DNA from 4 places in the Citrobacter sp. MNAZ 1397 genome. Region 4 is predicted to be linked to each of the others. Evidence: predicted binding sites of a transcription regulator. Region 4 holds the regulator's gene; each other region holds the start of a gene.

What was found. The regulator CRP, encoded in region 4, controls carbon source genes, mostly activating them, when cyclic AMP is high. The targets are predictions, from matches to a motif close to ATGTGANNNNNNTCACAT.
Positions count from the first base shown of each region.
Region 1: a site for CRP is predicted at 4,488-4,505, ahead of msrB (peptide-methionine (R)-S-oxide reductase MsrB). Genes of this name have one in related genera too.
Region 2: a site for CRP is predicted at 3,407-3,424, ahead of L2097_RS01875 (mannitol dehydrogenase family protein). Genes of this name have one in related genera too.
Region 3: a site for CRP is predicted at 2,249-2,266, ahead of bhsA (multiple stress resistance protein BhsA). Genes of this name have one in related genera too.

Region 1 covers NZ_JAKIVH010000001.1:923,169-931,301, reverse strand. The annotation lists gene L2097_RS04245 (NAD(P)-dependent alcohol dehydrogenase) at 1-712, opposite strand, end outside; gene L2097_RS04240 (MFS transporter) at 735-2,117, opposite strand; gene L2097_RS04235 (zinc-binding dehydrogenase) at 2,256-3,329, opposite strand; gene L2097_RS04230 (YeaC family protein) at 3,638-3,916, opposite strand; gene msrB (peptide-methionine (R)-S-oxide reductase MsrB) at 3,957-4,370, opposite strand; gene gapA (glyceraldehyde-3-phosphate dehydrogenase) at 4,713-5,708, shown strand; gene L2097_RS04215 (D-hexose-6-phosphate mutarotase) at 5,908-6,792, shown strand; gene L2097_RS04210 (aldo/keto reductase) at 6,838-7,695, opposite strand; gene L2097_RS04205 (MipA/OmpV family protein) at 7,787-8,133, opposite strand, start outside.
Region 2 covers NZ_JAKIVH010000001.1:442,457-450,589, forward strand. The annotation lists gene L2097_RS01865 (phosphatase PAP2 family protein) at 22-714, opposite strand; gene L2097_RS01870 (CobW family GTP-binding protein) at 757-1,734, opposite strand; gene L2097_RS01875 (mannitol dehydrogenase family protein) at 1,850-3,316, opposite strand; gene uxuA (mannonate dehydratase) at 3,520-4,710, shown strand; gene yeiP (elongation factor P-like protein YeiP) at 4,780-5,352, opposite strand; partial or broken gene L2097_RS01890 (YkgJ family cysteine cluster protein) at 5,498-5,581, shown strand; gene L2097_RS01895 (DUF4236 domain-containing protein) at 5,617-6,708, opposite strand; gene L2097_RS01900 (YkgJ family cysteine cluster protein) at 6,928-7,191, shown strand; gene L2097_RS01905 (YagK/YfjJ domain-containing protein) at 7,436-8,133, shown strand, end outside.
Region 3 covers NZ_JAKIVH010000001.1:866,333-874,465, forward strand. The annotation lists gene L2097_RS03945 (NAD(P)/FAD-dependent oxidoreductase) at 1-258, shown strand, start outside; gene L2097_RS03950 (glycine zipper 2TM domain-containing protein) at 455-994, shown strand; gene L2097_RS03955 (TetR/AcrR family transcriptional regulator) at 1,460-2,092, opposite strand; gene bhsA (multiple stress resistance protein BhsA) at 2,337-2,594, shown strand; gene ldtC (L,D-transpeptidase LdtC) at 2,665-3,618, opposite strand; gene mfd (transcription-repair coupling factor) at 3,773-7,219, opposite strand; gene L2097_RS03975 (acyltransferase family protein) at 7,334-8,133, opposite strand, start outside.
Region 4 covers NZ_JAKIVH010000003.1:420,723-428,855, forward strand. The annotation lists gene argD (bifunctional acetylornithine/succinyldiaminopimelate transaminase) at 1-1,198, shown strand, start outside; gene L2097_RS19170 (YccS/YhfK family putative transporter) at 1,195-3,273, opposite strand; gene crp (cAMP-activated global transcriptional regulator CRP) at 3,327-3,959, opposite strand; gene L2097_RS19180 (OsmC family protein) at 4,269-4,673, shown strand; gene L2097_RS19185 (phosphoribulokinase) at 4,774-5,643, opposite strand; gene L2097_RS19190 (YheU family protein) at 5,695-5,913, opposite strand; gene L2097_RS19195 (hydrolase) at 5,914-6,930, opposite strand; gene L2097_RS19200 (NUDIX hydrolase) at 7,021-7,740, opposite strand; gene prs (ribose-phosphate diphosphokinase) at 7,933-8,133, shown strand, end outside.

The DNA.
Region 1 (8,133 bases), on a different contig from region 4:
CCCCCATCTCACCAATACGTTCGGCACAGCAGGCCACCGTGTCCTCTTTCGCGCCGTTAATCACCGCGCTAGCGCCCAGTTTTTCCGCCATCGCCAGTCGTTTTTCCAGCACATCAACCACCACAATTTGCGTGGCGCCCAGATAGCGGCAAGCCTGCAGAGTCATCAAGCCGATACAGCCTGCGCCGAGAATGACAATCTTTTTGCCGGGCTTTACGTCAGCCAGCATCGCGGCATGAATCCCCACCGCCGCAGGCTCGACCAGTGCGCCCTCCATGGTGTCCATATTTTCCGGCAGCTTGTAGGTAAAGCTTTCAGGGTGACAGAGGTAATATGTCAGAGCGCCACGGTAATTTGGCTGGGTTGCCATAAAGTCGACATCAGGACAGATGTTATATTTGCCTTCCAGGCAGTAGCGACATTTTCCGCAGGGCACACCGGGTTCAATATTGACTTTATCGCCCGGTTTGAATTTTTTAACATTACGGCCAATGGCCACCACGGTACCGGCACACTCATGGCCGAGACCAATTTCCTGGCTCGGATCTTTCGGCGGAATAAAAGGGCCAGATTCGAAACCGTGAACATCCGAACCACAAATACCGACATATTCCACTTTAATTAAGACTTCATCATCTTTTGGCACCGGCATATTCGCCGGGAGAATTGTCATCGTGCCGGGTGTTTTTAAAATTGCTTTAGAGTTTTGCATACACTTTCCTTTCGAAGACGCATTATTTGGTGGTAACGGCATCCATCCCAATACTTTCGACAGACGCCCCTTTTGTTTCGATACCGATGGTTGCAATCGCCGCCGCGACGATAATGGCCACGACGCTGAGCAGAATAAAGACACCGGTGACGCCATAGTTACTGAGCAGAACTGCCACAGCATAAGGTGCGGCAATTCCGCTAATGCGACCCACGGCGTTCGCCAGGCCCGAGCCACGCAATTTTGCTTCGGTAGGCCATATTTCAGGTACGTAGACTGCCGAGGCATAGCAGACATACATATAAACAAAAGTAATCAGGAAGAAGCCACAAACGGTAATCATCAGCATATTGGTCTGCAGAGAATAGAAATAACCCAGTGCAGCAATAAATAGCAGTAATCCGACACCCATTGTTTTGCGTGGAATTTTGTCCATCACCATCATGGCGATAAAAATGCCAAACGGTGCGCCAAACATGCTCATGGTATTCAGCACGATGGAATCTTTAAGGTTAATCCCCTGCGACATAAATATGGTTGGCAGCCAGTTAATTAGCGTGTACTGCACCACATTCATGGCGATTAAGACAAACGATCCCAGAATCACCCGTTTAAGTAACGCTCCTTTCAGCAGCGATGAATAAGGCACCACGGCGGGCAGGCTTTTACTCTCAGTGGGTGTCACCACGCTCAGTGTCTTGCCGGTTTGCAGACTGACTTTACGTTCGATCTCCGACATGATGGCCTCTGCTTCCGCATAGCGTCCACGCGATTCCAGCCAACGCGGGGATTCGGGAAAATAACGCCAGGCAAGCCAGGTGGCAATCAACGAGAGCACGCTCGGAATAATAAGCTGTACACGCCAGTTCCACTCCGCGCTGACCATTGTCGTCAGCCCCATCGCAATTAATGAACACAATGGATATGACCAGTTGCCAATAAAGGAGACGCGACTAGACCAGGTTCCACGACTACGCCCCGGCATGTATTCGGTGTAACCGGCAAACAGCGTCACCAGCAGCGCGCCCAGACCAAATCCCATCACCAGACGGCAGGCAATCAGGAACGTCATATCCGGAGAGAGCGCACCGGCAATCATTGACACAATATGAATAACTTCATAAAGGATAATGGCTTTCTTACGGCCAATTTTATCGCCAATGATGCCGCCAATTAATGCCCCGGCGAACATCCCCGCCGTGGTAATAGCAGAAAAGGTTGCGGTCGTTGAATTATCTGTCCATCCGAGCTCTTTTAACTGCGCCAGAATTAACCCACCAACGGCGTTACTCCAGCAAACTAATAATCCGAAAGCCACCATCCCAAACATAGTATAATGCCAGTGGCTGTCCGGAAGACGGTCGAGTCTTGCCCCACAATTGGGTTTTTCAATTGTGTTTCCCATAAGATATTCCTCACGAAATAAAGCATTAATTTTTGTATTCGTGTATTCCGTCCGCGACGTCTTGTTTTATTATTTCCTTCAACATTCAAAATAAAGGACAAGATCGCATTGGTGATGCTAATAACAAGGAACGGTTTATCAATCGAAGTCGTAGGTCATGATGACTTTGATTGCCGTTTTATCGACCATCGCGTCAAAGCCTTTTTCCCACTCTGACAGCCCAATACGGTGGGTGATCATCGGTTTCACCTGAATATCACCGGAGGCCAGCAGGCGAATGGCGTTGCGCCAGGAGGTGGAGTCATAGGCCATGTGCCCAATGATGCTCTTGTTCCATGCAGTGATGTCGTTAATAGAGAAATCGAGCGGTTTGAAGCCCATACCTACGCGCACCACTTCCCCATTCGGTCGCAGCATTTCGATGGACTGTTTCAGCGCGATATTGGCCCCTGAGCACTCAATCACCAGCCCGAGGTTATCTTTGCCGCAAATCTCCTGGCAACGGGCAACAACGTCTTCTTTCGAACCGTTGACCACCGCCGTTGCGCCGAGCTCTCTGGCTACCGGGAAACGAACATCAACATCTTCATCCAGCCCGACGACCACAATGTTGACCGCCCCCATAATGCGCGCCATCTGGACAGAGAACAGACCCAGCGGTCCGGTACCGATGACCACAACGTCCTGGCCGGGCAAGAATTTGGATTGTTGGGCGATAGATTTATAAGCATTACAGATAGGATCGAGAACTGCCGCTTCTTCGTAGTCGACGCCTTCCGGGATCTCCCACAGTGCGCGACGGTGGATTTTCAGGATCTCACCGGGCACCAGGCAATATTTCGAAAAACCGCCACCCCAGGTGTTGTTATCAAGACCAAGGTTCACTTTTTCTGTACAACACAGAAAATCACCTTGTTCACAGGCAGGACACACGCCGCAGACGTGGCCGCTGTTATCGGACACTACGCGCTGGCCGACTTTCCAGTCCTTCACGTTTGCCCCGGTTTTACAGATGCGTCCGGCAAATTCATGGCCGCGGATTGAGTTAAAAACATCGGAACCGCTGTCGACTTTGTAATGTTTCATATCCGCACCGCAGATCGCTGCGGCTTTGATTTCAATGACGACATCATCCGGGCCGCACACAGGCTCAGGTACGTCAATCATCTTGTAACCGCCAAATGCCTTGCCGAAACGCGCTAATGCTTTCATCGCTTGCTCCTCAGTGATTTCATCTGTTTCAGTGAGGATATTATTCGCGCCATGCATTTTTGAAGTCAACTTTAAATCTGCTAAACACAGATTTTATTCTGTATTACCCAACGCAGATCACAAATGCGGGCACGAAGAATCAACAAAACTCATTAAAATCAACAGATTAATAAAAACAGATTAATGTGTGGAAAAAACAGATTTTTGCGACGAGGCCATCAAGAGTAAGTAAGGAGTGAAAAGGAGGGTAAAACAGGAAGGACAAAAATGCGGGCGAAGCGCTATGGCCTCGCCGCTTATCAAGGGTGTTATTGCATTTTCAGCGTCGCAATCGGCTTCGGCGCAATACCAAAGTCTTCTTTCAGTTGTTGCTTGCTCTTCATCACCATCTGTCCGTGGGTGTCGATGGTCATATGTTGCGCGTCGGTGTTATGGCGGGCCTGCCAAAGCATGACCAGTTGCAGGCTGTTCTCTTTTTGTTCCACCGTCAGCGCAACACCGTCCGGCCACTTGCCCAATTCAACAGCGGTAACCAGACGCTGGTAGATGTCCGGCGTCATACTGTTAATGACTTGTTCGAAATCCATGCTAAATTAACTCCAGTGGAATAATAGCTGAATCGATTCCTCATCCCTGAGTCCGATCGCCGTTTTCATCGTCGGTAAAACTCAAAGAGGCGGAATTTACGCAATAACGTTCACCGGTCGGTTGTGGTCCATCCGGGAAAACATGTCCCAGATGCGCGTCACAATTACCGCAACGAATTTCAACGCGCTGCATGCCGTGCGAGTAATCATTAAGGTAACGGATAGACTCTTCACTTACCGGCTCGAAAAAACTCGGCCAGCCGCAACCTGAATCATATTTGGTCTGCGAATGAAACAGCGGCGCGTCGCATACCAGACAGTGGTACACGCCTTCACGCTTGTTGTGTAAAAGACGACCTGTAAAAGGCGGTTCGGTACCGTGATCTTGCGTCACATAGAATTGCATCTCTGTCAGATTTTGTTTCAGGTCATCCTGAGAGGATTTCGTCGTCATAGGCTCACATCTCGCGGTAAGAATTCGTACAACTTCCCTTCGATTCTAACAAAACATTAACAATGAAGTGATAACTTTTGATCTAAACTTACTTGCTGCGAATTCCCGGGCGGGTAATTGTGATCACTCTCACATTTTTATCCTGCATGACCTTTAAAATTCGGGGCGGCGTCCCCATAAGGGGAGCATGCTCATAGGAAGAGTGAGACGAGTCAGTCGAACAAAGGTTATGCGGAGGATTGATTTGTCGCAATGATTGACACGATTCCGCTTGACGCTGCGTAAGGTTTTTGTAATTTTACAGCCAACCTTTTATTCACTAACAAATAGCTGGTGGAATATATGACTATCAAAGTAGGTATCAACGGTTTTGGCCGTATCGGTCGCATTGTTTTCCGTGCTGCTCAGGAACGTTCTGACATCGAAATCGTTGGTATCAACGATCTGTTAGACGCAGAATACATGGCTTACATGCTGAAATATGACTCTACTCACGGCCGTTTCAACGGTACCGTAGAAGTCAAAGACGGCCATCTGGTTGTTAACGGCAAAACCATCCGTGTTACTGCTGAAAAAGATCCGGCTAACCTGAAATGGAACGAAATCGGCGTTGACGTAGTAGCAGAAGCTACCGGTATCTTCCTGACCGACGAAACTGCACGTAAACACATCACTGCTGGTGCGAAAAAAGTTGTTCTGACTGGTCCTTCCAAAGACAACACCCCGATGTTCGTTCGTGGCGCTAACTTCGAAACTTATGCTGGCCAGGACATCGTTTCTAACGCATCCTGCACCACTAACTGCCTGGCACCGCTGGCAAAAGTTATCAATGACAACTTCGGCATCATCGAAGGTCTGATGACCACTGTTCACGCGACTACCGCTACTCAGAAAACCGTTGATGGCCCGTCTCACAAAGACTGGCGCGGCGGCCGTGGCGCAGCACAGAACATCATCCCGTCCTCTACCGGTGCAGCTAAAGCTGTAGGTAAAGTACTGCCGGAACTGAATGGCAAACTGACTGGTATGGCGTTCCGCGTTCCGACTCCGAACGTATCTGTTGTTGACCTGACCGTTCGTCTGGAAAAAGCAGCGTCCTACGAAGAAATCAAGAAAGCAATCAAAGCGGCTTCTGAAGGCGCAATGAAAGGCGTTCTGGGTTACACCGAAGACGACGTTGTCTCTACCGATTTCAACGGCGAAGTTTGCACTTCCGTGTTCGATGCTAAAGCAGGTATCGCACTGAACGACAACTTCGTGAAACTGGTATCCTGGTACGACAACGAAACCGGCTACTCTAACAAAGTTCTGGACCTGATCGCTCACATCTCCAAATAAGTTGGGATGAGAAATTGATCTATAAAGGCGACTTCGGTCGCCTTTTTTTATGTTTCGCGTCATCCTGAAAGCTGCTTCCTCACTGGCGCTGCTCGCGGATACTGGCCACAGAAACGTCTGTGTTCCCGGCTCTCCCCCAGACTTGCCGTCCTGATGCAGCTTTCATGATTTTGTGTCTTGCTAAACGAAGGATTGCACCATGATAAACAAAATTTTTGCTCTCCCGGTTGTTGAACAAATTACCTCCACCCTCTCTCGCCGCCTGATGGATGAACTGGAGGTTATCGTTATCGATCACCCACAAGTTAAAGCCTCTTTTGCTTTGCAGGGGGCGCATCTGCTCTCCTGGAAACCGCAGGGTGAAGACGAAGCACTGTGGTTGAGCGGCAACACGCCGTTCAAAAACGGCGTAGCGCTGCGCGGCGGCGTACCGATCTGCTGGCCCTGGTTTGGTCCGGCAGCGCAACAGGGTCTGCCTGCTCACGGCTTCGCCCGTAATCTGGCATGGACACTGAAAGCACATAATGAAGACGACAATGGCGTTGTGCTGACATTTGAGCTGCACAGCAGCGAAGCATCCCGCCAATACTGGCCGCATGAGTTCACGCTGTTTGCCCGCTATAAATTGGGTAAAACGTGCGAAATCGAACTGGAAGCGCACGGTGATTTTGAAACCACCTCAGCACTGCATACCTATTTCAACGTTGGCGATATCCATGCTGTAAAAGTCAGCGGCCTGGGCGATCGTTTTATTGATAAAGTGAACAACGCGCAAGAAGATGCATTGACCGATGGCGTGCAGACCTTCCCGGATCGTACCGATCGCGTCTATCTGAACCCGGAAGCCTGCAGCGTGATTCATGACAGTGCGCTGAACCGCACCATTGAAGTGATCCACCATCATCATAAAAATGTGGTCGCATGGAACCCGGGTCCGGCACTCTCCGCCAGCATGACCGATATGCCGGATGATGGTTATAAAACCTTTGTCTGCGTTGAGTCTGCCTGCGCGACCGCGCCGCAAAAAACCACCGAAGAAAAACCGTCTCGCCTGTCTCAGACGATTCGCGTCATCAAACGCTAATGCTTCAGTCTCTCTCCCCGCACGGGAGAGAGACCCTTTCCTTTATTACACCACGTCCAGCGGTGTTTTACGGCCCGGCGCCGGAAATGCGTCATTCAGGCGTCCCAGATCCTCTTGCGTCAGGGTAATATCCAACGCAGCGGCATTTTCCTGCGCATGCGCCACAGTGCCCGCCTTTGGAATCGCCATCACCCCTTTGTGACTAATAACCCATGCCAGCAGAATTTGCGCCGCCGTCGCGTTGTGGGCGCGGGCAATATCGGTCACCACGCTGTTATTCATCAATCCGTCCCGCAGGCGACCAGCCTGTGCCAGAGGGCAATAAGCCATTACCGGCATCTGTTGTTCCTGACACCAGGGCAGCAGATCATATTCGATCCCGCGCGAACCCAGATGGTAAAGCACCTGATCGGTCACACAGGCTTTACCACCCTGCACCTGCCAGAGTTCTTGCATATCGGCATAGTCGAGATTCGATACGCCCCAGCGGCGGATTTTGCCCTGTTCAATCAGGGTCTCCATCACATCGACCGTTTCGGCCAGCGAGAAATTGCCACGCCAGTGCAGCAGATAGAGATCCAGATAGTCGGTTTTCAGACGGCGCAGGCTGGCCTCACAGGCCGCAATCGCCTTTTTACCGCCGGCATTCCATGGATAGACTTTCGAAACCAGATAGATGTTGTCGCGTAAGCCCCCCTGGAGTGCCTCACCAACCACCTCTTCTGCCCCACCGTCTGCGTACATTTCCGCCGTATCGATGAGCCTGAGCCCCGCGTCAATGCCCGCCCGTAGTGCATCCACCTCTTTACTGCGCTGACGGTCATTTTCCCCCATATACCAGGTACCCTGACCAATAGCAGGCAGCGCCACTTCGCCCGCGAAGACTACATTTCTCTGAGCCATATCATCCTCCTGCGCTAAATGCACCACCGTAAAGCAAAACAGGGCCAATAGCCCTGTTTTGATGCACAGATTGCACTATAAAAAAGCACAATCAAAAACGATACGTTACCCCTGTGGATAACAATCCGGCCCAGGATTTATCCACCATCGGACTGTCTTTGATTTCATCAGACAGATGGGTGAAGCGCCCGGTGCCGTAAACACTCCAGTTATCTGTCAAACGATAGCTGGCGGTAAGTTCCAGGTAAGGGCTCCAGCCATTGTCCGGATCGTAACTATTAAGGCCGCTGCGACGCGATTCCGCGCGCGATACACCATAATAGTACTCGTTTTGATTATCGCTGTTCCATTCAACGCCGATGCCCGGCGTCAGCGTCAGACCACCATTGGTATAGCGATACAACCAGGCCAAATCCCATGTCACACCATTACTGTTAT
Region 2 (8,133 bases), on a different contig from region 4:
ATTAAAGTGTATAAAAGTTGTTTAATTGCCCGGTAGGTAACGATCAAACAGGCTAATTATTTTGTCGCTAAGTGATGTCATAAGGCACCAGGGCAGACCAATCAACGCCACAGAAAGAGAGCCAACGGCAATATCGGTAAACCAGTGAGCGCCAATCATCACGCGTGGGAAGGCGAAAACCACAACTATAATCAGGGCAATGCCGAACGCTTTTTTACCGAAATACCGCAACATGATCGCAGAAAAAATAAGCAACATCATACCATGATCGCCCGGGAAACTGTCTTTGGAGGCGTCTTTGGTCGGGAAATTCAGTAATTCGCTGACCCGATGAATACCGTTAAAAAATAGTGTTGGGCTTTCGCGTTTAACGGGAATAAGTAATTGCGCAAGCTGATTAATAACCACCGCGAAAAGCAACATCGTCAGGCCAATGATGAGAATACGACGACGTCCTACGCGGTCTTCACGCAACCAGAACGACAGCATCAGGCAGCCCATCGCAATAAGCGAGCAGGCGTCAAAAGCGCGGTTGTTGGTCAGCGCGACCAGCCACAGGAAAGCACGACTCTCAACGAGGCCGTTATTAAAGAAGTGGAAAATTGCCGCATCCAGCGGAAACCAGAATCCATGATTGACTGGCAGATACCATGACAGGAACAGCGCAAATCCAGCGAGATTAAGCAAAAAAATAAGAGGTAAACGAGTCTTCATCTTTAACCATTTTTAAACAACACGGGCAAAACAGTAGTGTCCTTAACCTAAACGAAGCTTCAACAAACTGGCCTGCAAGGCATTCCAGTCCGCTTCGGAGGCGGTGATGAGCTCAATTCGGCTGTCGGGCGGCGCGACGTTTTGCGTCTCAATATGCAGATCCAGCCCCTGGCGATTAATGCGCACCAGCCCCTCGGGAATGCGCATTACACCCTTGACGCGTTCCACGGGCGCAAGGCGTGCCCACTCAAGCAAACCAATGGTGTCAAACTGCGTCTCCGCATCAAAGATCCAGCCGCACGCATGGTGGCCCTGACCACTGTTGAGGCTGCGTCGCCAGCGCTGATGCTCCGGCAAACTTAACGCTGCCAGGCCTTTTCTTTCGCCGGTGTGGTGGTGATGTTCGGCACTGGCTGGAAGTGTGCGCAGATTGCGGCGTGGGTTATCCAGCAGCGACACGGGAATGTTGCCCTGTGTGGCGTTGATACGTAGACGGTCGCCGCCATGTTGCTGCCACCATGCTTCCAGCGCTTGCTGGCTCCCGGCGCTGGCGCGGTCTTGTTTATTCGCGACAATAATGTCAGCCGACGCCAGCTGATCGCGAAAGTTTTCATTGCCCGTCACTTTCTCATCCAGCAACTGGCGTGGGTCGATGAGACACAGGGTAGCGCGCAGATCGATCCACGGCTCATAGACGGGGGCGGTGAGCATATCGAGAATCTGTTTTGGATGCCCGAGGCCAGTGGGTTCAATCAGTAAACGATCGGGTTTTCCCTGGCGCAGTAGCGTATTGAGGCCAACTTGCATTGGCAGACCGTTTACGCAGCACATGCATCCGCCGGGGATCTCTTTTAACAAGGCGCCACTGTCTGCCAGTAATGCGCCGTCGATACCTACTTCGCCAAATTCATTGACCAGGACGGCCCATTTCTCGTTGGGCTCTTTATTTGCCAGCATATGGAGAATGGACGTGGTCTTCCCGCTGCCAAGAAAGCCAGTAATCAGATTCGTTTTCGTCACGTTCACTCCAGAATTACGCACAATAATAAGTGCAATAATCCTGACGAAAATTGACTAAAAAGAGAAGGGCAGGAGCGGATAAAGCACTTTCCGCCCCTTTTAATGGCAGAAAATGTTAAATCTGCAGGGCGCTACGTACTGCCTGATGCGCCCCTTGCGAGCACAACTGTTGCCACGCGCTTTCGATCCCATCCACGAAGCGCGGATCTGCAGGTAAATCAGTACCAAAGATTTCACTCAGCGCCAGCAATGCGCCCACGCGTTCTTTTTCACTGCTGGTCTCGACGATAGCACGTATCTTGTCGGCCAGAGGATCACGCACATCAATGGCTACGCCTGCATCGTCCGTTCCGCTGACATAGCGCATCCAGCCTGCGATGCCGAGCGCCAGCAACGGCCAGCGGCTTTCGCGCTGCAAATGTACGCGTACACTATCGAGCATACGCTGCGGCAGTTTCTGACTCCCGTCCATCGCTATCTGCCAGGTACGGTGTTTGAGCGCCGGGTTGGAAAAGCGGGCAATCAGGTTATCCGCGTAGGCGTTGAGATCCACGCCGGTAATCTTAAGCGTCGGGGCCTGTTCGCCAAGCATCAACTGGCGTGCGGCACGGCGAAATACCTCATCCTGCATACAGTCGCTAATATGGGCAAAGCCGGCCAGATATCCCAGATACGCCAGGAACGAATGGCTACCGTTCAGCATACGCAGTTTCATCTGTTCCCACGGGCGAACGTCTTGTACCAGTTGTACGCCTGCCACTTCCCATTGCGGGCGACCGGCAACAAAGTTGTCTTCAATGACCCACTGAATATAGGGCTCGCAGCTGATGGCGCAGGGATCGGCAACACCCAATTCAGCGGCGATTTCCGCCAGTGATTCGTCGGTCGCGGCAGGTACGATACGGTCAACCATGGTTGACGGAAAACTGACATGCGTGTCAATCCACTGCGCCAGCTCAGTGGAACGGGTCTGCGCCATACCCAGCACCGCGTTTTTCACGATATGACCGTTATCCGGAATATTGTCGCAAGACAAGACGGTAAAGGCGGGCAGGCCGCGTTCACGTCGACGCGAGAGCGCTTCAACCAGAATGCCCGGTGCGGAGTGCGGTTCGCAAGGCTCCTGCAAATCATGGGCAATACGCGGCTGAGTAAGGTCCAGTTTGCCGGTTGCGGGGTCGATGCAGTAGCCTTTCTCAGTAATGGTCAGCGAAACAATGGCCACCTGCGGTTCGCAAAACTTTTCAATAATGGCTGACAGCGAGTCCAGTCTGGCATTCAGACATTCGTTAACCGCGCCAACGACGTAGGCTTTATTACCTTCTGCCCCTTTTTCCAGCACAGTGTAGAGATGATCCTGTGCGCGCAATTGCGCCATAAGCTGGTCGCCGCTGAACAGGCTAATCTCACATATTCCCCAGTCACCCCCCTGCGCATTCAACACACGGTCAGTCAACAACGCCTGATGCGCGCGGTGAAAGGCGCCAAAACCGAAATGAACAATGCGCGAACGTAATGAACGGCGATCATACTGAGGTAACTGCACCGTTTCAGGCAGCGTTACGGAGGCAATTGTTTGCATTGAATACACCTGTTTAACCATTAATTAACAAAGTGCAGTGTAAAGTTATATGACAGCAAATTGAATTGGTGTGCCTGAAATATCCGGGTAATGTGAGCTGGATCAATCATTGTTATGGCGGCGTTTGACCCTATTCGTTAAACATGTATGGTAGTCGTCATAATCTTTGCTGTATTGGTATAACAACTTTAAGGGGAAAGGCGATGGAACAAACCTGGCGTTGGTACGGACCGAACGATCCGGTTTCATTAGATGATGTGCGTCAGGCTGGCGCAACGGGTGTCGTGACGGCACTGCACCATATTCCAAACGGTCAGGTCTGGCCGGTAGAAGAAATTAAGCAGCGTCAGGCCTTGCTGGCTGAAAAAGGGCTGACCTGGTCGGTGGTCGAAAGTATTCCTGTGCATGAAGATATCAAAACGCACACGGGACAGTATGACACCTGGATTGCCAACTATCAGCAAAGCATTCGTAACCTGGCAGCCTGTGGCATCGATACCGTGTGCTACAACTTTATGCCGATCCTCGACTGGACGCGTACCGATCTGGAATATGAACTGCCGGACGGTTCAAAAGCGCTGCGTTTCGATCAGATTGCTTTTGCCGCATTTGAACTTTACATCCTCAAGCGTGATGGCGCGCAGGCTGATTATACCGAAGAAGAACAGCAGCAGGCGCGGGCCTATTTTGAAGCCATGAGTGCCGCTGAAATTGAAAAACTGACGCGCAATATTATTGCTGGCCTGCCAGGCGCGGAAGAGGGGTATACGCTGGATCAGTTCCGTGCCCGTCTGGCGGAGTACGATGGCATTAGCAAAGATCAGTTGCGCGAAAATATGGCTTACTTCCTGCGCGCGATTGTCGCTGTGGCAGAAGAAGTTGGCGTGCGTCTGGCGGTACACCCGGACGATCCGCCGCGTCCAATCCTCGGCCTGCCGCGTATTGTCTCTACCATTGAGGATATGCACTGGCTGAAAAACGCGGTTGATAGCATCAATAACGGTTTCACCATGTGCACTGGCTCCTATGGCGTACGTGCCGATAACGACCTGGTGAATATGATTGAGACTTTCGGCGATCGCATTCACTTCACGCACCTGCGTTCTACTTGCCGTGAAGATAACCCGAAAACCTTCCATGAAGCTGCACACCTGCAGGGCGATGTAGATATGGTATCGGTTGTGGCGGCGATCCTGAGTGAAGAACAGCGCCGTAAGAAGGCGGGCGATCTGCGTCCGATTCCGTTCCGTCCGGATCACGGTCATCAGATGCTTGATGACCTGCGTAAGAAAACCAATCCGGGTTATTCCGCAATTGGTCGTCTGAAAGGGATGGCGGAAGTGCGTGGCGTGGAACTGGCACTTAAGAAAACCCTGTTCCGCGATCTGTTATAATCCGTTAGCTTCATGCTGAGATAAAAAAAGGACAGTTTTCACTGTCCTTTTTTACTTTAATGGGCTGACTTAGTCCGCACGGCCCATATAACGGCTTTCTTCGATATGAATACGGATTTTCTCGCCGGTGGTCAGGTATTCCGGAACCTGAATCACCAGACCGGTGCTCATGGTCGCCGGTTTGGTGCGTGAACTTGCTGACGCGCCTTTGATACCTGGTGCCGTTTCAACAATTTCCAGATCAACGGTCTGCGGCAGCTCCAGCGCCAGCAGTTGACCATCCCAGGTCAGCACCTGCATATCCGGCATACCGCCTTCCGGGATAAACAGCAGCTCTTCTTCGATCTGCTCTTTCGTGAAGGTGTAAGGCGTGTAATCTTCTTTATCCATAAACACGTATTCGTTGCCATCAACATAGGAGAAGTCAACGAAACGGCGTGTCAGGGTCACGGTATCGACGATATCGTCGCCTTTGAAACGCTCTTCGACTTTCAGGCCGGTGCGCACATCGGAGAAACGCATTTTGTAAAGGGTTGCTGCGCCGCGGGCGCTCGGTGACTGAATATCAATGTTCTTTACAATCAGCAGCTTGCCGTTGTAGTTCAGCACCATACCTTTCTTGATTTCGTTCGCTCTTGGCATCAGTGGGATCCTGTGAATTAAAAATAACGAAAATATCGCGACAAAGTACCCGCGAGGACCTTTACAGGCAAGTGGAATCGCTGAGTTTTGCGTTTGACGGGGAAAACAGGTAGTTTGGCGGCCAGCCCAACAGAGAGTTGTTATTATGGAATGCCGTACGGATTGTGGAGCGTGTTGTATCGCCCCTTCTATTTCAAGTCCTATCCCCGGTATGCCACAGGGCAAGCCTAACAGTCAATTATTCGCAGTATAAAAACGAATTAATTAATAAGATTTGACATTCTTGCTAAGTGATTTAATTGCAAGTGAAAAATCTTTACCATGCCCGGTTTTAGACAGCTGTAATAACTCATTTAGCCCAGAATGACTTGTGAACGAAAGATTTTCATATAGGCATATCGGTAGTTCTGTATTGTCTTTAAATCTTCTGTCAGGTCCACCAGATTTGTTAACATACTTCCAGGTTCTGCCAACGATTAAAGCATCCCTAGGAACAGTTTCGCTTTCAATGAATTGACTATCACCAACATTAACGAATAACTGGTTATAACCTACAGCACCTACACCTTCACGGTCATAAACGAGTACTCTATCTGGAAAAAAATGTAATGTTTGGCGACCGACATTGATGGCAATCGTCTCAATATTTGTTTTAACAAAGGGAGGCTTTGATTTGCTGATAGAGGTTACTTTTCTGCGTAGTAAGTTACCAGCCCCGGCATGATACTTGGGGTCATAAACGGCTCCAGAAGCTTCTATATGCCATACTTTTGAGCAGCTTGCGAGCTTGGCTCCACTATCATGAAGTTGCTGGTAACATGCCATCATTTGATCATCAATGTCATAAAAAAGAACAGTAGTCTTTCTTAGCTGATCGTACATGTAAGCAAAAATAGAGAAAGCTACCCCTACGATAAATCCTGTAGCGAGGCACCACTCAGGCCATGCCTGTGAAAAACCGTAAAGTAACAGCGCAATCGAAAGGCACATGACCAAGGGCCATATTTGCGACTTCTTACGTTTGTTGTTCAACTCTTCAAGCAGTTCTCGGGAACTTGAATCAACGATTTCCGAGATATGGGATGACTCGATTTCCTCAAGAGATGCATGTGTAGTGTCATGTTCTATTGGGGATTCGTCTGGTACGTGCTGAAACTTCTTTCTGTTCTGTGGGACCAGACTTGGTGAAAGCGAAGCACGATAATAGACTCCGCCAGCACCAATGTGGATGTAATTTCCTCGTGGGCCAGTACCAAACCTCAATCCTCTTATACCAATAGATGCACCGACTCCTGATTTGGATAGGTTAAATCTCATCGGTCCGACTCGAATGCTTTTCTTAATGTAAAAGCTCATGGTAACTCCTTGTAAAACGAGGGGCTTAATTCATCAGAAGCTAGGGCGGTGTAACTGATCGATTTTACTGCATATGCTTCATATTTTTAAAGGAGCATTAACCCATGCAAGAGGGCAGATGACCATTTTATAGGGGAATAAGTCAGGTTACATGCTATCGCCCCGATTGTGGCAGTGTGTTAATGTTTTATTCGAATACAAAGAAATTGAGAGGTCCTAATGGAATGCCGAATTGACTGTGGGGCCTGTTGCATTGCTCCTTCAATATCCAGCCCTATCCCAGGAATGCCACAAGGGAAACCAGCGAATGTAAGGTGTGTTCAGTTATCTAATGATAATTTATGTAACATTTTTGGATCTAACCTTCGTCCTAAAGTTTGCAGTAGCCTGCAACCGTCTCTGGATATGTGTTCAACGAATCGAACAGATGCGATGACCTACTTAATCAAACTCGAAGATGAAACCTGCCCCAATGCTACCTAGTAGGCCTACGCTGATAAATCAATACTTGCACTCAGTGTGATTTTTTTGATAGTATATTCATGGGGCATTTTAAGTTTCGTAAACTTTGTTCCGAATTTTTCCTCCATCCAAATACATCCCCAGAATCAAATATGAAGCGGCTTTGTGCTATCACAAACGCACGTGTTTTGCCGTGGTTTTTAGGTAGTAACTTAAACTTAGGGAAGGGTATGGTGTATTTTATACGTAAGTAAAGAAAGGTATTATGTTAACAGAATTGCAACAATCTCAAATTCAGCTATCAACAGTTTTACTGGAAGCTAATAGTTTTAGAAATGTCTATCATGAATATGGTCGTTACAAAACCATTGCTGAAAAGTTTTTTGTTCATGATGGTCACCAATACCCAATTAACACAAGAATCGGATCAGGTGTTCGGCATGATATTCTTCTGGCTATGGTCAACGAACTAAACGCAATGCAGATGCTTTATAGTAGAGTGTTTCTTACCCGTTTTGATCTTCACCTGCCGAAGTTAACCTCTGTGGAAGCTGGTAACAAGTACGTACGCCAGTTTTTTAAACAACTTCATCTGCGCCTGAAATCAACATACAACAGACCACAAGGCTTATCAGATCCAATAATCAACTTTGCTCATGGTTGGGTTTGTGAACAGGAAGATGCATTGCAGCCTCATTACCATTGCTGGATTGCTCTTCCACATCGTCAAGTAAAATGGTTTGGTACTGCCGACAGAGGGATCGCTGGTGTTGTTACTGAAATCTGGATGAAACTTACAGGTGGAAAAGCGACACTGGTAAACTTGTCTAAAGCCACTAAAAACTATCCTGATCACTACGTCATTCATCGTGATGATCCGGAATCGCTTGTTGGCCCGATATTTTGGTTATCCTATCTGGCAAAAGAAAAAAGTAAGTTCCAGACAGGAAAAGGCTCACGGAT
Region 3 (8,133 bases), on a different contig from region 4:
AAAGGGAAACCGACGAAGTCCTATGTCTATAAAGATCACGGCTCGCTGGTTTCACTTTCCAACTTCTCCACCGTGGGGAGCCTGATGGGTAACCTGATGCGCGGGTCAATGATGATTGAAGGGCGTATTGCGCGCTTTGTTTATATCTCACTGTACCGTATGCATCAGATTGCGCTGCATGGTTACTTCAAGACGGGATTAATGATGCTGGTCGGCAGTATTAACCGTGTCATTCGCCCGCGCCTCAAGCTTCACTAACGGGGCTTACTGCTCTCCTGGGTTACATTCCAGGAGAGCAGTACATCCTTCTGCTATACCGCCAGCATATGCTCGGATAACTCCGAATCATGCTGTTCTCCTGCCTGATTTCTCTTTTTTTCCGCTCATTCCGATTGGCTTATAGCACTGCCAGGTTGCAAAATTGTTACGAATAGCAAACCAGGGAGGAAATCCTGTGAATAAGTCAATGTTAGCGGGTATCGGTATTGGCGTGGCCGCTGCTCTGGGTGTCGCAGCGGTTGCAAGTATGAATGTCTTCAATCGCGGGCCGCAGTATGCGCAGGTGGTTTCCGCCACGCCAATCAAAGAATCCATTAAAACGCCGCGTCAGGAGTGTCGTAATGTCACCATGACGCATCGCCGTCCGGTTCAGGATGAAAATCGCCTGACCGGTTCAGTACTGGGCGCGGTTGCCGGTGGCGTTATCGGTCATCAGTTCGGTGGGGGCCGTGGTCGCGATGTCGCCACGGTCGTCGGCGCGCTGGGCGGTGGCTACGCCGGTAATCAGGTCCAGGGCGAAATGCAGGCAAGAGACACTTACACCACGACTGAGCAGCGTTGTAAAACGGTGTATGACAAATCGGAAAAAATGCTGGGGTATGACGTCACCTATAAAATTGGCGACCAGCAAGGGAAAATCCGCATGGATAAAGACCCTGGAACCCAGATCCCACTGGATGACAACGGTCAGCTTATTTTGAATAACAAGGCCTAAAATAGCAGTACTGTACCCATTGGCTCCTCAATTGCTCAGGCTGAGGAGCCTTTTTTACAGGCACAGAATTCAGATAAGATCATGCTGCCGATAGAGCAGAAAGCCGGTAATGACCACTGAGATAAACGCGAATAACACCGAACCACCACATACAACCCAGAGCCCGAATAACAATGTTATTACTATTAGCACTTTAAGTAATGGTAATAGCAAAATCATCTCCATTTTCCTTCTGAATGTGAATAGTCAGCCAAAGTACATAATTCCGTATATACAATAAGATAGCGTAGGGTTAGAACTAACAGTTCGCTTATACCGTCATCCTGACATTTATGGTTCTTTTACTACTAATGGTTAGCAGCGAAATAATTCCTGTTTAATATTAGCAAAACGGCAAAAATGGCATGCAGTTTTCACCTATTAATATAATAGGTGAAAACGATAATTATTGCGGAGGGAGGCAAATCAGGATGTGGTCAACTGGGGCCATAAACGCAGCGTAGTTGCCGCAATCTGCAGCAACTTCTCACGACTCGCTCCTTCCCGGGCACTGATAGACATGCCCTGCAGAATACAGCTTAAAAATTGCGCCAGCTCCTGAACATCCGCGTGGGAGGGAATTTCCCCTCGCGCCTGACGTTGTAACAAAAATGTGAGCAACATCTGTTCCTGCTGCGCATGGCGTGACTTGATGGTTTCGGCAATCGCTTGCGATGAGGCGGCCAGCGTCGCGGAGGTGTTGATCAGAAAACAGCCCGCCGGAGTATCCGTGCTGGTAAAGCAGTTTGCCACCGCCGTGAAGTAATCTTTTAACGCCTGTCCCAGCGGTTTGTCGTCGCATAACAGTTGGGCTTCATGTTTGGCTGCAAAAAGCGAGATATAGCGATCCAGCACCGCGCGGAACAGGCCTTCTTTATTCGTAAATTCCGCATACAGCGTCGGTGCTTTCGCGCCCGTTGCCTCTACGAGATCAGATAAAGACGTGGCTTCGTAGCCATGCTGCCAGAATAATACCATGGCCTTATCAAGCGCCACTTCCCTGTCGAACACTTTCGGTCGGCCACGGCTTTTTTTCGTACAAGTGACTTCACTGGTCATAGTGCCGTTCAACCTTTGTTGGTTTGTTGAGCAATCATTATAAAAATAAATGCTGTCAGACACCAGAGGCAAAATAGCACAAATGATTAAATTCTATCTATATGATAAATATCATTTTATTAATTTAGTTAACGTTCGTTATTAAAATGTATTGACGCGTGACGCAGATCACACTTATCATTTGTCTATCGATCGTTAAGTTAATGCTTACGACGCTTCTTTCATCTGCTACAGGAACAAAATCATGAAAAACGTTAAAACACTGTTTGCCGCTGCCGTACTGAGTTCACTTTCTTTTGCAAGCTTCGCTGCTGTTGAAGTCCAGAGTGCTCCGGCAGGCCAGCAGCAAGTCGGTATCATTGGTGCTTCTGCAGGCGCTAACCTCTCTTCTGTTGAAGATCAACTGGCTCAAAAAGCTGATGAGATGGGCGCAAAATCTTTCCGTATCACCTCTGTGACCGGTTCTGATACCCTGCATGGCACGGCAGTGCTGTACAAATAAGTTAAGCCACTGAATTAACCCTCATAAAAAAGGCCTCGCAACTGCGAGGCCTTTTTTTGTTACCCGGACATTAAAGGGATTGTTGCAGCGCATTGTCATGGAGGGTGACATCGACCGGCATGCCGGAACGCACTTCCATCGCACGTTCAAATACCTCACTTGCGCTTTGCGGTGAGTCTTTGAAGGCCTGCATTGTGGCATTAAGTACAATCGGTAAGGTCTTCGGGTCGTCATCAATGGATTTTGATAGCGGCTGGTGCACTTCTACAAGTCGTGTGCCGTCAGGTTCAACCGATGTTTTTATCGGTGTATTGATAATATTCACGCGCGTACCGGGTGTGATAACCCTGAATAAGGTGGCAATGTCGTTATCACGCAGACGGATACAGCCAGAGCTCACACGCATACCAATGCCAAAATCGGCGTTAGTTCCATGAATCAGATAGACACCACCGTAAGCAGCAAGGCGAATGGCATGGTGCCCCATCGGATTTTCCGGCCCGGCAGGGACGACCGCCGGTAAATCTATCCCCTGGGCTTTATAACGCGCACGAATATTGGCTGTAGGCGTCCAGGTCGGATTGGCCCGTTTATCGGAAACGGTCGTCACCATCGTAGGCGTCAGCGTATCGCCACCCAGTTGCCCTATTCCGATAGGGTAGACGGTGACTTCGTTTTTACCTGGCGGGTAATAGTAGAGACGCAGTTCGGCCAGATTAATGACAATACCTTCGCGCGGCACGTCTGGTACCAGGGTTTGTAGCGGGATCGTCAGCACATTGCCTGCGCGCGGAACATAAGGATCGACACCGGGGTTCGCCTGCAACAGAGCCAGGAAACCGACATTGTATTTTTTGGCAATTGCCTCCAGCGAGCCGCCATCATTTTCTACCACGTGATAACGATTTTCACCGACCAGCCGACTACCGTTGGGCGGTAAAGGCCAGGTATTGGCTTTCGCTGGTAAGACTAGCGTGGCGGCGAGGAAAATCGCCCAGAGGACAAAACGGGAGTTATTAAGCATTACCATTATCCATGTAAATTATAATGTTATTTTGTCAGATAGAGATAATGGAATTATGGCGGGAGGGAATGTCGGGAAGTCCTGGAAGAGTGCAAAGTGTTTGTAAATATTTCAAAAAATAACCGGGCCAGTACGGGTACTGGCCCACAGAACACTATGCGATCGCGTTCTCTTCCAACTGTCGCATGAAGTTACGAACCCACTCCATGCGAGTTTTGCGATCCGTCAGCTCCTGGAAGAATTTCAGGCGCGTCGGGCCGTCAAGGCGGAAGTGTTTTGGCTGTTTTTGCAACAGGCCGATTAGCCATGCGGGATTGACATGATTTTTTTCATTGAACTCAATCGAGCCGCCTTTTTCATTCCCTTCAAGCTTACGAATCCCCAGTTTCTGCGCCTGTTGACGCAGCCGCGCAATATCGAGCAGGTTTCGTGCGGCGTCAGGCAGCAGGCCAAAGCGGTCAATCAACTCCACTTTAATCTCATCGAGCTCATTTTCACTCTTCGCGCTGGCAATGCGCTTGTAGAAAGAGAGGCGGGTATTGACGTCGGGAATAAAATCATCCGGCAGTAGGGAAGGCATCCTCAGTTCGACTTCCGTTTGCTGGCTGGTGAGATCTTCAAGCGATGGCTCACGCCCGGCTTTAAGCGCATCGACCGCATTTTCCAGCAGCTCCATGTACAGCGAAAAGCCGATGGTTTCCATTGAACCGCTCTGATCTTCTCCCAGCAGTTCGCCGGCGCCGCGGATTTCCAGATCATGGGTCGCAAGGGCGAAACCGGCACCTAAATCCTCCAGTGAGGCAATAGCTTCGAGACGCTTTTGTGCATCGGTCGTCATCGCTTTCGGGTGTGGTGTCAGCAGCCAGGCATAGGCCTGGTGGTGTGAACGACCCACGCGCCCACGTAGCTGGTGGAGTTGCGCCAGGCCAAAGTGATCGGCTCGCTCAATAATGATCGTGTTCGCGGTAGGGATGTCGATTCCGGTTTCGATGATGGTGGTACAGACCAGCACATTAAAACGCTGGTGGTGGAAATCATTCATCACCCGTTCCAGTTCGCGTTCACGCATCTGGCCGTGGCCGATGGCGATACGTGCTTCCGGTACCAGTTCTGCCAGTCTGTCGGCAGCTTTCTGAATATTTTCGACGTCGTTATAAAGGTAGTAAACCTGCCCGCCACGCAGGACTTCACGCAGTATCGCCTCGCGTACGACCAGGCTGTCGTATTCGCGAACGAATGTTTTCACAGCCAGGCGGCGCGCAGGAGGCGTTGCGATAATCGACAGATCGCGCATACCGCTCATGGCCATATTGAGTGTACGCGGAATTGGCGTCGCGGTTAGCGTGAGGATATCCACGTCTGCGCGCATCGCTTTAATCCGCTCTTTATGACGTACGCCGAAGCGGTGTTCTTCATCGACAATCAGCAGCCCCAGGTCTTTCCACTTCACGTCGTTTTGCAGCAACTTATGGGTACCGATAAGAATATCGATTTTGCCCTCAGCCGCCTGCTCCAGCACCTGCGTCTGTTCTTTTGCGCTACGAAAACGCGAAAGCATCTCCACACGCACTGGCCAGTTGGCGAAGCGGTCACGGAAATTGTCGAAATGCTGTTGAGCGAGCAGGGTAGTGGGCACCAGCACCGCCACCTGCTTGTTGTTTTCGACGGCAAGGAAGGCGGCGCGCATGGCCACTTCGGTTTTACCGAAGCCGACATCGCCGCAGACCAGGCGGTCCATAGCCAGTGGCTGGCACATATCACTCAACACCGCGTTAATGGCTTGAGCCTGGTCTGGCGTGGTTTCAAACGGGAAGCTGTCGCAGAAAAGCTGGTACTGTTCGCGATCGTGTTTAAATGCAAAGCCGGACTTCGCGGCGCGTTGAGCGTAAATATCCAGCAGTTCTGCCGCGACATCACGAACTTTTTCTGCCGCTTTCTGCCGCGCCCGCGCCCAGGCATCACCGCCCAGTTTATGCAGCGGCGCGTTCTCCTCCGCGCCCCCGGCATAGCGGCTAATCAGATGCAATGAGGAGACCGGTACGTAGAGTTTGGCATCCCCGGCATAAGTCAGCATCAGGTATTCGCCTTTAATGCCGCCCGCTTCAAGCGTGGTCATCCCTGCATAGCGTCCAACCCCATGTTCCAGGTGTACCACCGGCTGGCCTGGGTGCAGTTCAGCAAGGTTGCGAATCAGCGTATCGGGATTAATCGTGCGGCGCGTATCCTGGCGGCGGCGGGCAACGCGCTCACCCAGCAGATCGCTTTCGCAAATCAGCGCGCGGTTACGTAGCGTGTCGATAAAGCCATGTTCTGCCGAACCAATGATCAGATAGCGCCCGGCATCTTGCGCGTCATCCAGTCGGGTAATGCGTTTCGGCGCAACCTTGATACGTGAGAGTAGTTCTCCCAGCGCTTCACGACGTCCCTCGCTCTCGACCGAAAACACGACCGGCCCACTAAAGGATTCGAGGAATTTGCGCAAATTATCCAGCGGTGATTTTTGCTGTGCCTGAACGGCCAAATCCGGCAATGTCCGGTAGCCGAGGTTCACATTGGCGGCTTTGTCCGCCAGGTTTTCGGTTTTGAGTTGCACGCGAGGCCAGAGTTTGAGTTCGCTGAACAACTCATCTACCCGCAGCCACAGCAACTCAGGCGCCAGCAAGGGGCGCATCGGGTCCACGCCGCGATTTTCAAAGCGCGCCCGGGTCTCCTGGCTAAAGCGTTCAGCGCTGTTTTCCAGATCGCCCGTGTTAATAAGCAGCGTATTGTCCGGCAAATAGCTAAACAACGACGGCAACGGTTCGCTGAAAAACAGGGGCTGCCAGTATTCAATACCGGTTGGCAAAGTGCCTTTGCTTACCTGTTGATAGATATGTTCGGCATCGCGCTTGACGTCAAACTTATCGCGCCACTGACTGCGAAACAGTTCGATTGCGGTTTTATCCGTCGGGAATTCATGAGCAGGCAGTAAATTGATCGCCTCGACCTCTTCCAGCGTACGCTGGCTGTCCGCATCGAACAGACGAAGGCTGTCAATTTCATCATCGAAGAAATCAAGACGATAAGGTTGTGCGCTCCCCATCGGGAAGAGATCCAGCAGCGCCCCGCGGGTCGCGTACTCACCGTGCTCCATAACCTGATCAACATGGCGATACCCCGCGCTGTCCAGCTGCGCGCGCAGCGCGTCACGGGACAGCCGCTGGCCTTTTTTCATGACCAACGCATGCCCGTGTAAATAGCTATGCGGGCAGACGCGCTGCATCAATGTATTTACCGGGACAATCAGCACACCACGCTGCATAGAGGGCAACTGGTAGAGTGTGGAGAGACGGGAGGAGATGATTTCCTGATGCGGCGAGAAACTGTCATACGGCAGCGTCTCCCAGTCAGCAAGATTCATCACCAGATTGTCGGTGAACTGGCTGATTTCGTCATGCAGACGCAGGGCATTTTGCATATCCGGCGTAATCAGTACTACCGGACCTTTGTGTCGCTCAATGATTTCCGCGACTTCGGTCGCGCAGGCAGCACCAGTCAGTTCGCCAAGCTGGCGCTGCTCGCCGGGTTTGACGGGCAGAGAATAACGGTATTGTTCAGGCATAGATAGGGTCTGGGTCTCTTATGGATATGCCCCTTGTTATGGGGGCATATCACTGATACGCAATCCCTTTATTATCCGCGATTGTGCACTATTCGCCAACCTCAACACACGCGCTTATCGTGTTTGCAGCGGCGGTGCCAATTTTGCGGGCGGAGTGAAAAACAGATCGGCAAAAATCGCCGAGGATATTTTCCGTATACACAAGCCAACCAGGGTACAAATAACCAGACTGCAGAACGGATAGAGCAATACGATGGTAAGTTCGACGGCAGGCGACCAGCGCCCGGCATTCATCGGCGTCAATAAAGCCAGACTGAGCGCTTCAATCAGAATGCGATGGGTGGTGTAGATAGCGAGCGTATTGCTGCCGACGATATTCAGCACTGCATTGTCGCCTGAACCAACACGCGCTTCCAGCGCATGGAACAGACGCAAAATCAGCACTACCGACAGCAGACTAAGGGGCAAGGGCACATTTAAAAACCAGAGGGCCACCGCAGCAAGCAATGCTCCCACCAGCCAGACAATGTAGCGACGAAAAGAGAAACGCGTCATTGCATCCATAATGGCGCCGCCAAACCATGCTCCCATGCTGTAGTAGATCATGTTGCGCAGTACGCTGTTCATACCCCACCAGGGCGAGGGCAAAAAGTTAATCGCGACGCTGAGGAGTGCCATTAGGGCGAGTGCAGCAAGAGCCCAGCGGCTCAGTAATTTGCACAGAATGAAATAAACCACCAGCGCGTAGAGATACCACAGGCTGGTACTGGCGGTGAGCATCCCTTTAATAAACGCAGAGGGGGTATCCGCATAGGCGGCGTTAGAAGCACCGCTTAAATCCCGCGCTGGGGCGAGCCAGTCATTAATGTGGCTTAGCGCCAGCCACTGGAGTACGCCCCAGAGCACAAGCACGT
Region 4 (8,133 bases):
CACGCGCGCAACATTTGACGAAGTCATTTTACCAATTTTCGCACCGGCCGAATTTATTCCGGTGAAAGGGAAAGGTAGCCGTGTTTGGGATCAGCAGGGGAAAGAGTACGTCGATTTTGCGGGGGGCATCGCCGTTACCGCGCTGGGGCATTGCCATCCGGCGCTGGTGGAGGCGTTAAAAACGCAGGGCGAAACGCTGTGGCATATCAGTAACGTGTTTACGAATGAACCCGCACTTCGCCTGGCGCGTAAGCTGATCGACGCCACTTTTGCTGAACGTGTCGTGTTTATGAACTCCGGCACCGAAGCCAACGAAACGGCATTCAAACTGGCGCGTTATTATGCATCTACACGCCACAGTCCGCATAAAACCAAAATCATCGCTTTCCACAATGCGTTTCATGGTCGTTCGCTGTTCACCGTGACCGTCGGTGGTCAACCGAAATATTCGGACGGCTTCGGGCCGAAACCCGCGGATATCATTCACGTGCCCTATAACGACCTGCATGCGGTGAAAGCGGTCATGGACGATCATACCTGCGCGGTCGTGGTTGAACCGATTCAGGGCGAAGGCGGAGTGACGGCGGCAACGCCGGAGTTTTTACAGGGATTGCGTGATCTGTGCGATGAACACAACGCGCTGCTGGTGTTTGATGAAGTGCAGTGCGGGATGGGACGCAGCGGCGATTTGTTCGCCTACATGCATTATGGTGTGACCCCGGATATCCTGACCAGCGCCAAAGCGCTTGGCGGTGGTTTCCCGGTAAGCGCCATGCTCACGACCCATGAGATCGCCAGCGCGTTCCACCCGGGTTCCCACGGCTCAACCTATGGCGGTAACCCGCTGGCCTGTGCCGTTGCCGGTGCGGCATTCGATATTATCAATACACCAGAAGTCTTAAATGGCGTAAATACGAAACGCGAACTGTTCGTCAAACATCTGCAAGACATCAACGCGCAGTACGACCTGTTCAGCGAAATTCGCGGCATGGGTCTGCTGGTCGGTGCGGAGCTGAAACCGCAGTACAAAGGCCGCGCGCGCGATTTCCTCTACGCTGCGGCGAATGAAGGGCTGATGGTACTTAATGCCGGTCCTGATGTGATGCGTTTTGCGCCGTCGCTTATCATTGAAGAGAGTGATATCGAAGAAGGGATGCAGCGCTTCGCGAAAGCAGTTGCCAAAGTGATTAACATTTAAGGTCGCAAGCGGCGAGTTAACCAAATGCCGTGATGTGGACGCTGACGCCATGCCACCGACGAAATGGTGTGCATGGTGTTCAGATGCCCCAGGATCCGCTGCAGATGTTGTTCCAGCGTGCTCATAGGGCCATGCGTCATGCTCTCCGGCGCCTCCAGAATATTCACATCCCCTGAACTTCCCGGACCATCATACTCCAGACGCTGCTGACAACGTTGCAGGGCAATTTCGCATGACTGCAGGTAACGCTGTGCCAGATCCGGCGTGAGCATAGTGTGTTCCCGCGCCAGCGTCGTCATCGCATTAATATGTTCGACAATAAACTGACTGTGCGTGACCCACAGTTTCATGTCCGCCAGGTAGCGCGTATCAAAGCCAGGCTCCTGCATGGCCTGATTAAGCGAGTTAAAGAGCGCATTGTGCGCCTGGTTTACCCGCATGCGCTGCCAGGCCAGCGGAGTCGGCTGAGGATCATCGCTCAGGATCAGACGAATGGCGTCCTGGTAGGTTTCCAGCGCGTCATGAGCATTTTTTCGCAGCAGGCCGCTTTGCCATTGAGGCCACAGCCAGACCATACCGCCAAAGGCAATCAGGCAGCCAATCAGCGTATCGATAAGACGGGCAACGATAAACTGGTCGCCATTCAGGGTGAGCAACTGGAGCGTATATACCGCGGTGAGGGTAAAGCCCACCATCGCCCAGCCGTAGCTTTTGCGGATAATCAGATAGCTTACCAGCGTCACGATCAGCATCGCGGTCAACGTGAAACCTTCCGGTACGTGGTAGTGCAGTGTCGCGCCGGCAATGATCAACCCGGCCAGGGTGCCTGCCGCCCGGTGCAGAATGCGTACCCGTGTCGCACCATACCCGTTTTGCGTAACAAACATTACCGTCATCATTATCCAGTAGGGTTTAGGAAGATGCAGCGCACTGCCCATCAGGCTGGCAATACTGAGCATGACGCTAATGCGTGCCGCATTACGCAAGGCGGAAGATTTCAACGAGAGATAACTTTTGAGGGCCGGGATCAGGGGCAAGCGACGCTGCTTCTCTGCCATCAGATCGCGTATATAGAGCGGGCGCTGGGTACGCAGCACACGGGCTATCTGGCTGAAATGCCAGGCGCAAAACTGCCCAACCGGGTTATCCGGGTGCTGGCGGGCAATTTTCTCCAGCGCGCCAATTTGTTTATCCATATTGAAGCGTTTGGGGTAGCGATGATAAAGAATATCATCGGCGATAACCCGTAACCGCGCGGCAACGGTTTGCGCATTCCAGCGGATAACCTCTTCGGCATGGCTGCGTTCTACCAGTTCCTGGACTTCCTGCGGTTGATGCAGACTAACGGCAATGTGTTCCTGTAAGTCCAGAGCGACCTGGAAAACGCGGCGTAACCGCTTGTAGTCGTTGTTATTATTCGCCGCCAGCATATGCAACTGTTGATAACACTGGCTGATCATATCCACCGCCTTTTGCTGACGTGTCAGCAGCGGGGGGAGGGCTTTTTCTGGATCGACATGTTGCGTCAGCAGGCTGTATTTCGCTTCGCAATAGTCCGCCAACTGGCGATACAGCAGGCTCAATGATTCACGTAGCGGTTGCTCCCGCCATAGCCAGAACCAGAAGGCGTTAAACGCGCCGTACCACAGGGTACCGAACCCATAAATCAGCAATGGTTCCCAGACAGGCATATTTCCGGCGAGGCTTAACGTGAAGATAGCGGCGATAAGCGAGGCGGGCAGCAGGCGTCCGTGAAGCGCGCTGATTTCTGCCGTTACGCCCAGGATAAGGGTCAGACCCGTCAAAATGATCGGCAGGGGGAGCGCTTGCGCCAGAAGCAGTTGTACTGCAAGGCTGCTACCCGCAAAAAGCGAACCGCCGATGATCAGACGTTTAAAAAAGCGTTTGTGTGGTGTATCCAGACCCGCAATATTGCAACAGGCGGGAACGAGTGAGAAAAGCAGCCCCTGCTGTAAATGGCCCAGAATGAGTCCGACAGCCACAGGAAGGCATAACACCAGCGTTTGTCGCAGTGCATAGTTGATTTCGGGGTGATAAATCAGCCTGCGCCACATGGGGAAGAGAGACAAAAACGGCGCATCGTTAAGGGCGATGCGCCGCTTGAGAATTAACGTGTACCGTACACGACGATGGTTTTACCGTGCGCGGAGATCAGGTTTTGATCTTCCAGCATTTTCAGGATACGACCAACGGTTTCGCGGGAGCAACCGACGATCTGACCAATTTCCTGACGGGTAATTTTAATTTGCATACCGTCCGGGTGGGTCATTGCATCCGGCTGTTTTGCCAGATTCAGCAGCGTCTGTGCGATACGGCCTGTCACATCAAGGAAGGCGAGGTTACCGACTTTTTCTGAGGTGACCTGCAGACGACGCGCCATCTGGGAAGACAAACGCATCAGGATATCCGGGTTCACCTGAATTAACTGGCGGAATTTTTTGTAGGAGATTTCGGCCACTTCACAAGCGGTTTTGGCGCGTACCCATGCACTACGCTCCTGACCCTCTTCGAACAGACCCAGTTCACCGATAAAATCTCCCTGGTTAAGGTAAGAGAGGATCATCTCTTTACCTTCTTCATCCTTGATTAGCACAGCCACTGAGCCTTTGACGATGTAATACAACGTTTCCGCTTTTTCACCCTGGTGAATCAGCGTGCTCTTCGACGGGTACTTATGAATGTGGCAATGAGACAAGAACCATTCGAGAGTCGGGTCTGTTTGCGGTTTGCCAAGCACCATGCGCGGTTATCCTCTGTTATAAGCTGGCTCCAGACGCTGGATTCACATATCGCGTCCGGGGTTGCAATCTATCTTCCCCATACCTGGGAAGTGGACCGTCAGACATGCCTGCGGCCTGTAATATGTGATGTCCTCTGCATACATGCATAACGTCAATGTATCACTGTAGCATCCCGATTGTTTTAGCATAGCTTTTGTCGCCTGTCTCCTGGTGTCTCGCTTCAGCTTGACGCAGGTCGCCTTCCGTTGCGCGTTTTCTTATGTACGCGTAATCTGTAAAGAAAATTGTAACTCCGGAGTGAATTAAAAATGCAAGCTCGTGTGAAATGGGTAGAAGGTTTAACGTTCCTTGGCGAGTCTGCGTCCGGGCACCAGATCCTGATGGATGGTAACTCAGGCGACAAAGCCCCCAGCCCGATGGAAATGGTGCTGATGGCGGCGGGGGGATGCAGCGCTATCGATGTTGTCTCTATCTTGCAAAAAGGCCGTCACGATGTGAAAGACTGCGAAGTGAAGCTGACATCGGAGCGCCGCGAGGAGGCTCCGCGTCTGTTTACGCATATCAATTTGCACTTTATCGTGACCGGCAAAGAGCTGAAAGAAGCGGCTGTATCGCGTGCGGTGGATCTCTCTGCTGAGAAATATTGCTCCGTGGCATTAATGCTGGAGAAGGCGGTGAAAATCACGCACTCGTATGAAGTGATTGAGGCCTGAGAACGCAGGCCGGATAAGCGAAGCGCATCAGGCGTTTTCCCCGGTGGCGCTGCGTGCCGGGATACCCTGGCGGGAGCCGATGTTGCGTCCCGCCGGAAGGCTATTGAATCTTCTTCCCTTCCATCAGCCGCTGTACCAGCGGCGTCATGATAAGCTCCATCGCCAGCCCCATTTTTCCGCCCGGCACCACCAGCGTGTTCATGTGCGAAATGAATGACCCCTGGAGCATTGCCAGCAACCAGGGATAGTCGATCCCTTCCAGATTACGAAAATGAATAACCACCAGGCTTTCATCCAGCGAGGGGATCACTTTAGCGGCGAACGGGTTGGAGGTATCTACCGTCGGCACACGCTGGAAGTTGATATGGGTGCGGGAAAACTGGGGAGTAAGGAAGTTGATATAATCTTCCATCGAACGCACCACTGAATCCATTACCGCCTCACGGGAATGGCCGCGCTCACTGGTATCACGCACCAGCTTTTGAATCCACTCAAGGTTAACGATCGGAACCACGCCCACCAGCAGATCGACATGGCGGGCGACATCATGCTGTGGCGTCACCACGCCGCCGTGTAACCCTTCATAAAAAAGCACATCTGTTGGCTCTGGCAAGGGTTGCCAGGGGGTGAAAGTGCCGGGAACCTGATTCCAGGGAACGGCTTCATCATAGGTATGCAGATATTTTCGCGCCTGGCCTTTACCGGTTTGTCCGTACTCAATAAACGTCTGTTCCAGCAGCCCGAAGTCATTCGCTTCCGGGCCAAAATAGCTGATATGTCGGCCTAAATCCCGGGCTTTACGGATTGCCATGTCCATCTCAGGGCGGGTATAGCGGTGAAAACTGTCACCTTCGACCTCGGCGGCATGCAAATTCAGTTGAGCAAAGATTTTGCGAAACGCGAGGCTGGTGGTAGTGGTTCCCGCACCGCTGGAACCTGTTACGGCAATAACCGGATGTTTAGCGGACATAGCAGCTCCCTGAGTAACCCATTGTTGTAAACGAAGCCAGCCGTCAGTGCGTTACTCGTGAAACTGCGAGCGCGGCATAATGTTGACGGTTTCGTGCAGTTCTGACCACACCAGCACGGCTTCGCCGTTTTTCAGTTGCCGTCTCACATCGGCGACCTTTTGTTCGAGTGAGCGCTCATGTTCACCATAATCGGTGCCTTCACGCAAGACAAAGCTTTCAATCAGGTTGTCGAGCGTCTCAGGCGCCAGATCCTGCCAGGGAATAATCATTTAGCTTTCCAGATAAGTGTGCAGCCAGTCGGGGATGCGCTTTTCCAGCCACATTTCCGGGCGCAGTAACGTGCCGCCCACAAACCCCACGTGACCGCCATGTTCGGTGAGTTGATATTCTATTGACGGTGGTAATGTCTGCATATCGGGGATCACATTTTGATCCATAAAGGGATCGTCTTTCGCATGGATGATCAACGTTGGTTTGCTGATTTTATTCAGCAGCGGCATAGCACTGCACTGACGGTAATAGTCAATCGCATCGGCAAAGCCATGGATGCGCGCCGTAATCGCATCATCAAAATCGCGCAGACGACGCAGACGTTTCAATTGTGGCAAATCAACAGGTAAAGATCCTGGATAGGCTTTTAATTTGCGCGACGCGTTGGCTTTCAGCAAGTTGAGCAGGTAGTGTTGATACACCCGCGAAAAGCCGGTTTCGATATGGGCGCTGCATGCTTCCAGCACAAAGGGGGCAGAGACAATCACTGCGGCATCGAGGGGGACGCGATTTTCCTCTTTGGCCAGCAGACAGGCCAGCATATTGCCGCCCAGCGAATAGCCCACCGCGGCGGTGGGGACCCGGCCAAATTCCCGTTGCAACCAGTGCAAAAACCAGGTGCCGTCTTCGGTTTCGCCGGAGTGGTAGATACGGTTAAGACGGTTAGGTTCACCGCTGCAGCCACGAAAATGCATCACCACGCCCAGCCAGCCGCGCGCTTTTGCCGCTTCTATCAGTCCATGAGCATAAGGACTGTGCAGGCTACCTTCCAGCCCGTGAAAGACCACCAGACGCGGTTTATGTTTTGCCTGCGCAGGGTCTTCGCTCCAGGCGAGATCCACAAAATCGCCATCGGGCAGTTCCAGGCGCTGCCAGGTCGGAGTAAAGCCCAGTTTCCGGCGGATCAGTCGCGGTAGCATGGTCTGGAAATGCGGATTGCTTCCACCGCGTAGTGGGCGGAAGGTGGAAGAATCATCCGCCATTTCCGGGAATCGTGAAGGTGTAATTTCAGCCATAGTACAGAACAATAGAATCAAGAATGGGACAACTATAGCCGCACGATGTTGCGCCGTTTTTTCATTTCGCGGGACATCGCGCAGGCTATATTAATCCGTCAGTAAATTTCGGGAAAAGAGATGAATATCGACATCCGGCTTACGGCGCCATACGCGCGCTTTTCGCGCACCAGTCGCTACGCTCTCGCCTGTCTCTTCAAACATACCTGAGGCCTCAAATCGGCGAATCAGGCTTTTTCGCTGGATAGGCTGGCCGAGAATAATCTCCGTCGCCTCCTGCAATTGCGTCTGGGTAAACGTATCAGGCAAACAATAAACTGGCAGTAAAGAGTACATCGTTTTCTGCCGTAACCGTTGTAGCGCAGTCTGAATGATTTCCCGATGATCGAAGGCCAGATCGATATCATCCAGCCCGGTTACCGGCATCCATTTGGCATCGCTCACGCTGGCGATATGCGGTGCGCAGGCGACCCAGGAGATTAACGCATACCAGGCGATGGTCAGACTCCAGCCACGGGGATCGCGTTTTGCCCCGGAAAAAGTATCCAGTTGTTCCAGCCAGGAAGGAGAGACGCCGGTTTTCTCTGTCAGCTTACGTAATGCCGTGGCTCGCGTGGAGTCGTCCTGTTCCATATCAATAAACCCGCCAGGCAGGCCCCAGCGTCCCCGTTGCGGGTGACTCGCACGTTTTACCAGTAAAACGCGAAGTGCCTTCTCATGCAGTGTGAACAGCACACTGTCTACCGTCACCAGGGGTGAAGGGAACCGGCTGGCATCATAAGAATCCAGATACTCTGCTTCGCTGATCATCGCTTACTCGCCTTATTAAACACGCCCCAAGTTTATCAGCCCACCCAAAGGCGGCAAGTTAACTTTTATTTCATTAAATATCATGCGCTTAATTATGTGGTTGCCGAATGATAAAAAAATCGCTTGCCAATAAGTGTCTCATAGACAATATTATAAGTGTCTTAAGGACATTAATTAATGGTGAGGTGAATCATGACCAGCAAAATTAAGTTAACACTTGATAATCAACCGATTGAAATCGAACGAGGTGTCTTTCCCGACGGCGCGGTATGGCTGAGAGTGATGAGTGAACTGCCGCGTTTTGCTCAGGTTATGCGGGTTCGCGTTGCCGCTATGCGCGATATGAATGATTTCATGCTGTTAGCCCAACTCACTGATGCCGTGCGTCATGTT